DNA from 2 places in the Pseudoduganella aquatica genome. Region 1 is predicted to be linked to the other one. Evidence: predicted binding sites of a transcription regulator. Region 1 holds the regulator's gene; the other holds the start of a gene.

Region 1 (3,235 bases):
GATGGAAGGTGAAGCCGAGCGCATCGAATACGACGGCAAGAACGAACTGGTGAAGCTGTTCGTGCGCGCCAAGGTGCGCCGCCTGGAAGGCAGCAAGCCGAGCGACGAAGTGTCGGGCGAGTTCATCTCCTACGACAGCCGGCGCGAGCAGTTCAGCGTGCGCAATACCGCCAGCGGCGAAGGCAAGACCGGCGGCGGCCGCGGCACCATGGTGATCCAGCCGTCCACGCCCAAGCCGGCTGCCCCGGCCGCTCCTGCTGCGCCGGCGGCGCCGGTCCAGCAACCGCCAGCGGGGAAATAACCATGGCTGAAGCAATGCAAAGCTGCACCAGCACCCTGGTGGTGCGCGGACTGCAGAAGTCCTACGGCAAGCGCCAGGTGGTGCACGACGTGTCGCTGCAGGTGGAATGCGGCGAAGTGGTGGGCCTGCTGGGGCCTAACGGCGCCGGCAAGACCACCTCCTTCTACATGATCGTGGGCCTGGTGCCGTCCGACGCGGGCAGCATCGACATCGCCGGCGTGGACGTGTCGAGCATGCCCATCCACCAGCGCGCCACCCTGGGCCTGTCCTACCTGCCGCAGGAGGCTTCGGTGTTCCGCAAGCTGACGGTGGAGGAGAATATCCGCGCCGTGCTGGAGATCCAGAAGGTCAACGGCAAGGCGCTGACCAAGCAGGAGATCAATGAGCGCCTGGACCGCCTGCTGGCCGACCTGCAGATCGAGAAGCTGCGCGAGAACGCCGCGCTGTCGCTGTCGGGCGGCGAGCGCCGCCGGGTGGAGATTGCGCGCGCGCTGGCCACCAACCCGCGCTTCGTGCTGCTGGACGAGCCATTCGCGGGCGTCGATCCGATCGCCGTGATCGAGATCCAGCGCATCGTGCGCTTCCTCAAGGAGCGCGGCATCGGCGTGCTGATCACCGACCATAACGTGCGCGAGACGCTGGGCATTTGCGACCGCGCCTACATCATTAACCAGGGCAGCGTGCTGGCGTCCGGCCGTCCGGACGACATCATCGCCGATGAATCGGTGCGGCGCGTCTACCTGGGCGAACACTTCCGCATGTAATTCCTGAACCAGCCCATGAAACAGTCACTGCAACTCCGCACCTCTCAGCACCTGGCGCTGACGCCGCAACTGCAGCAGTCGATCCGATTGCTGCAGCTGTCCACGCTGGAGCTGCACCAGGAACTGGAACAGCTGCTGGGCGAGAACCCGCTGCTGGAGCGCCTGGATGATCCGCTGGACCGCTCGCTGCGCCTGCTCGGCGACGGCGCCATCAACCAGACCCAGTCCGACGGCGCCGACGCGTCGCCGGCCGACGTGGGCGCGCCGGCGCAGGACAGCGCGCCGGCCGGCGAGGGCGACCCCTTCGACGGCGCCGGTGGCGACAGCGCCAGCGGCGCCGAGGCCGACACCGACTGGAGCGACGCCGGCCGCAGCAAGGCGCCGGACGACGAGGACTCGCGCCCGCAGCTCGAAGCGAGCCACTGCACCTTGCGCGAGCACCTGATGGAGCAGATGCGCGTGACCGTGCAGCAGCCGCGCGACCGCGTGCTGATGGAGCTGATCATCGACGCGCTGGACGAGAACGGCTACCTGGAAGAGCCGCTGGAAGAGATCCATGCGCGCCTGCCGGAAGAGGCGGACGTGGAGCTGGAGGAGCTGCAAACGGCGCTGACCCTGCTGCAAAGTTTCGACCCCATCGGCGTGGGCGCGCGCAGCGCCTCCGAGTGCCTGGCGCTGCAGATCAAGCGCATGCCCGGCGTGCCGCTGGTCACGCGACGCATGGCCATCTGCATCGTGGAAAAGCACCTGGCCTGGTTCGCGCAGCGCGAATTCAACAAGCTGAAAAAAGCCCTCGATTGCGACGACGAGGACCTGCGCGAAGCGCAAGCGGTGATCCGCCAGTGCAACCCGCACCCGGGCGCCGAGTTCGCTTCCGACGTGTCCGACTACGTGGTGCCGGACGTGATCGTGAAGAAGGCGCGCAATGGCTGGCAGGTCTCCTTGAACAACGACGTGATGCCGCGCCTGCGCGTGAACGCGCTGTACGCCAACATGCTCAAGCAGGGAAAAGGCGAGTCGGCCATGGGCGCGCAGCTGCAGGAAGCCAAGTGGCTGATCAAGAATATGCGCCAGCGTTTCGACACGATACTGCGCGTGGCGCAAGCGATAGTAGAAAGACAAAAGAACTTTTTCAGCCATGGCGCGGTTGCCATGAGACCCCTTGTGTTGCGTGAAATTGCTGATACACTGGGACTACACGAGAGCACTATTTCTCGGGTAACAACTCAGAAATACATGCTGACTCCGCATGGGATGTTTGAGTTGAAATATTTCTTTGGCAGCCACGTCGCCACCGAAGCAGGAGGAGAAGCATCCTCGACGGCGATACGGGCGCTGATAGTGCAACTGACAGGAGCAGAAGACCCGAAAAATCCTTTATCCGACAGTAAGATTGCGGACATGCTGGGAGAACAGGGCATGGTAATTGCGCGACGGACTGTTGCCAAATATCGCGAAGCCTTGAAAATCCCTCCGGTAAGTCTGCGTAAAGCTTTGTAGTTTTACTTGGGTTCCCCTGCGCTCAAATAACATTCGATAGCGCATGAGCCCTTATCTTTAGGAGTGTGTATGAATCTCACCATCAGTGGACATCATCTCGAAGTGACCCCCGCCATCCGTGAATACGTGCAGAACAAGCTGGAACGGGTAAAGCGCCATTTCGATCAAGTTATTGATATTGCTGTCATCCTGACTGTAGATAACCTCACCGAGAAAGACAAAAGGCAAAAAGCCGAGATCAACCTGCGCATGTCCGGCAAGACTGTGTACGTGGAAAGCCTGTCGCAAGACCTGTATGCTGCCATCGATACGCTGATCGACAAACTGGACCGCCAAGTCATGAAGTACAAGGCCAAAGTGCAGGAGCATGGCCACGACGCCATCAAGCATCTCCCGGACACCTACGAGCCAGCCGCCACCGCATAAGACGGTCACCGGCACTCCCAACAAAGGGCGCATCTGGCGCCCTTTTTTGCGCCCGCGCTAAAATGGCTGTCTAACAATCATAGAGACAATCAGCCATGAGCGAGCACGTCATCACCCAGGTTGCCAACGGCGCCGGCATCATCACCCTCGACCGCCCCAAGGCGCTCAACTCCCTCTCCCTCGACATGGTGCGCGCGCTGACCGCCGCCCTGCTGGCCTGGCGCGACGACAGCGCCGTGGCCGC
Region 2 (3,235 bases), 360 kb from region 1:
GCGAGCGGCCGTATTCGATGCCGACGGTGGAAGTCAGCTTGCCCCCGGCCAGGGCGCGCACATCCACCCAACTGACGTCGATGCCGCTGAAGTCGCGGTCGAAATCGACCACGCCGCCCGAATGGCTGGCCGGCGCCTGGAAGGCGCGCGAGAAGGCCTGGTACTGGATGACCTGGCGGTTCCCGCCATAAGCGGTGACGCGCAGCTTGCCGCTGTCGCCGCCCGCGATACCGCCGAGCTGCTGTTCCCACGCCGCGCCTATCTGCTGGTGGTCTATGCTTTTGCGGGTGTTGTAGCGTTCCGCGAAGGTGCGCTTGATTGCGGCCGTGTCGCTGGTGTCTATTTCGCCGGCGCGCGGGTCGCGCCGCCAGGTGGCCCAGGTGACGCCCAGCGGATCCTGCGTATTGTCCTGGCGCAGGGCGCTCGCGGTGATGGTCAGCTTGCCGCCTGCGCCGGGCGCCAGCGTGAGCTTGGCGTAGGCCTGGTCGCGCCGTGCGGCGCTGTGGTCGCGGTAGCCGTCCGTGTCGAAGCGCGACGCGTCCAGCACGTAGCCCACATTGCCCGCCTTGCCCTGTGCGTTGACATCCACTTTGCGTGCGCCGTCGCTGCCGGCGGACAGGCTGGTTTCCAGCGTGGGAGGGCCTTCGCCGTCGCGGGTGAACAGCTGCACCACGCCGCCGGCATGGTTGCCGTAGACGGCGGAGAAGGGGCCGCGCAGCACTTCCAGGCGCTCGGCCATGTCGAGGTTGAAGGTGGCGGCCTGGCCCTGGCCGTCCGGCATGCTGGCCGGGATGCCGTCGGCGATCAGTTTCACGCCGCGTACGCCGAAGGCCGAGCGTGCGCCGAAGCCGCGCGAGGAGATCTGCAAATCCTGCGCGTAGTTCTGGCGGTTTTGCGCCACCAGGCCGGGCACGGAGGCCAGCGATTCGGATGCGTTCACGCGCATCTGGCTGTCGCGGATGCGTTCGGCGTCCACCACGTCGATGGCGGCCGGGAAGTCCATGCTGCTGTGCTCCACGCGGCTGCCGCTGACGATGACGACCGGCGCTTCGCCGGTGGCTGCCGCCGCTTGCTGCGCGGCGCCCGCCACGAACAGGGCTGCGACGGCGTTTAAATGAAATCGGTGCTGCATGTTGAATCTCCTTGGTTGAGTTCCGCGCCTGCCTGGCGGGGGCCGGCAAGTCTGCTTCAACCCGTAAGCAATATACCTGCCATCGCTTTTCCTGTGCGCGTGGCATGGCGTTTGCATCGCCTTGCGATCCTCACTGACCTTAAAGGTGCCGCCATGAAAAAATCCTATTGTCCCCGCGCCGCCGGCGTGCTTGCAAGCCTTTCCCTGCTGCTGGCTGTGCAACCCTGCGTCCAGGCGGCCGCGCTGGCTTATGTGCCGAACGAGAAGTCCGGCACGGTGAGCGTGGTCGATACCGCCACCGACACGGTGCTGCGCAGCCTTCAGGCGGGCAAAAGGCCGCGCGGCATTGCCGCTGTTGCGCTGGCCGGCGGCACGCGGCTGTTCGTGACGGACGCCGCCAGCAGCCAGCTGCTGATGCTCGATAGCGCAGGCGGTTCAGCGCCCGCAGCGCTGGCGCTGGGCAGATCGCCGGAAGGCGTGGGCGTGTCGGCCGATGGCCGCTACGCCGCCGTCGCGGTCGAGGAGAGTAACAGCGTCACGCTGGTGGATGCCCGCAGCGGCGCGCGGCTGGCCGACATACCGGTCCAGGGCCGCAATCCCGAGCACGCTGTGTTCAGTCCGGATGGGCGCTGGCTCTATGTCAGCGCGGAGGAAGCCGAGCAGGTGGACGTGATCGACGTGGCGCAGCGGCGCCAGACCGGGGCTGTGGCCGTGGGCCTGCGCCCTCGCGGCATCGGCTTTTCGCCGGACGGCAGCAGGGCCTATATCGCCTGTGAGTTGGTCAACACGGTGTACGTGATCGACACCGCCACGCGCAGCACGCTGGCCAGGATACCGGCTGGGCGCAACGCCAACGGCATCGCCGTGCACCCGAGCGGCAAGCAAGTCTATGTGTCCAACGGCGCGGACGGCACGGTGATGCTGATCGATACCGCCAGCCATATCGTCAGCGCGACCGTGGCCGTGGGCAAGCGGCCCTGGAATATGGCGCTCACGCCGGACGGCGCCAAGCTGTATGTGGCCAACGGACGCTCCAACAGCGTCTCCGTCATCGACACGGCCAGCGCGCGCAAGGTGGCCGACATCGCGGTGGGCGAATTGCCCTGGGGCGTGGCCATCCCCTGAGCGTGACACTTGCCACAGCGGCCATGCAACACCTGTTCAACTTTGGAACAGATTGCGGCGGCGGCAGCGCGGTTTTCGCGGCGCGGAGGGCTGGCACGGTGTTTGCGAAATAGAGGGTGCAAGTCCAACCAACACTGAAGAAAGAGGATGACATGAATCTCGCCGATATCAACAAACTGGGTGTCGCCAACCCTTTCAAGCAACGCTATGACAACTACATCGGCGGCAAGTTCGTCGCGCCGGTAAAGGGCGAGTACTTCGCCAACCTCACGCCGATCACCGGCCTGCCGTTCTGCGAGATTGCGCGCTCCACGGCGGAAGACGTGGAAATCGCGCTGGATGCGGCGCACGCAGCGAAGGAAGCGTGGGGCAAGACCTCGCAGACCGAGCGCGCCAACATCCTGAACAAGATCGCCGACCGCATGGAGCAGAACCTGCAGCTGATCGCCACGGCGGAAACCATAGACAACGGCAAGCCTATCCGCGAAACCATGGCGGCGGACATTCCGCTGGCGATCGACCATTTCCGCTATTTCGCCGGCTGCATCCGCGCCCAGGAAGGCTCGGTCGCGCAGATCGACGACAGCACCTACGCCTACCACTTCCACGAGCCGCTGGGCGTGGTCGGCCAGATCATTCCGTGGAACTTCCCCATCCTGATGGCGGTATGGAAGCTGGCGCCCGCGCTGGCGGCCGGCAACTGCGTAGTGCTGAAACCGGCCGAGCAAACGCCTGCTTCCATCATGGTGCTGGTGGAGCTGATCGGCGACCTGCTGCCGCCGGGCGTGCTTAATATTGTCAACGGCTTCGGCCTGGAGGCGGGCAAGCCGCTGGCCTCGAACAAGCGCATCGCCAAGATCGCCTTCACCGGCGAAACCGGCACCGGCCGCCTGATCATGCAGTATGCCGCGCAGAACCTGATTCCGGTCACGCTGGAACTGGGCGGCAAGTCGCCCAATATCTTCTTCGAAGACGTGA

What was found. The regulator sigma-54, encoded in region 1, starts transcription at its own class of promoters, with help from an activator protein. The targets are predictions, from matches to a motif close to TGGCANGNAANCTGCTTT.
Region 2: the regulator sigma-54 is predicted to act here: its motif matches at 1,233-1,250, upstream of KT882_RS05940 (beta-propeller fold lactonase family protein).

The regions. Positions count from the first base shown of each region.
Region 1 covers NZ_CP086370.1:1,001,576-1,004,810, forward strand. Annotated here, with positions in the region: gene lptA (lipopolysaccharide transport periplasmic protein LptA) at 1-301, shown strand, start outside; gene lptB (LPS export ABC transporter ATP-binding protein) at 304-1,065, shown strand; gene KT882_RS04445 (RNA polymerase factor sigma-54) at 1,081-2,565, shown strand; gene hpf (ribosome hibernation-promoting factor, HPF/YfiA family) at 2,635-2,991, shown strand; gene KT882_RS04455 (enoyl-CoA hydratase/isomerase family protein) at 3,087-3,235, shown strand, end outside.
Region 2 covers NZ_CP086370.1:1,361,213-1,364,447, forward strand. Annotated here, with positions in the region: gene KT882_RS05935 (TonB-dependent receptor family protein) at 1-1,132, opposite strand, end outside; gene KT882_RS05940 (beta-propeller fold lactonase family protein) at 1,286-2,257, shown strand; gene adh (aldehyde dehydrogenase) at 2,410-3,235, shown strand, end outside.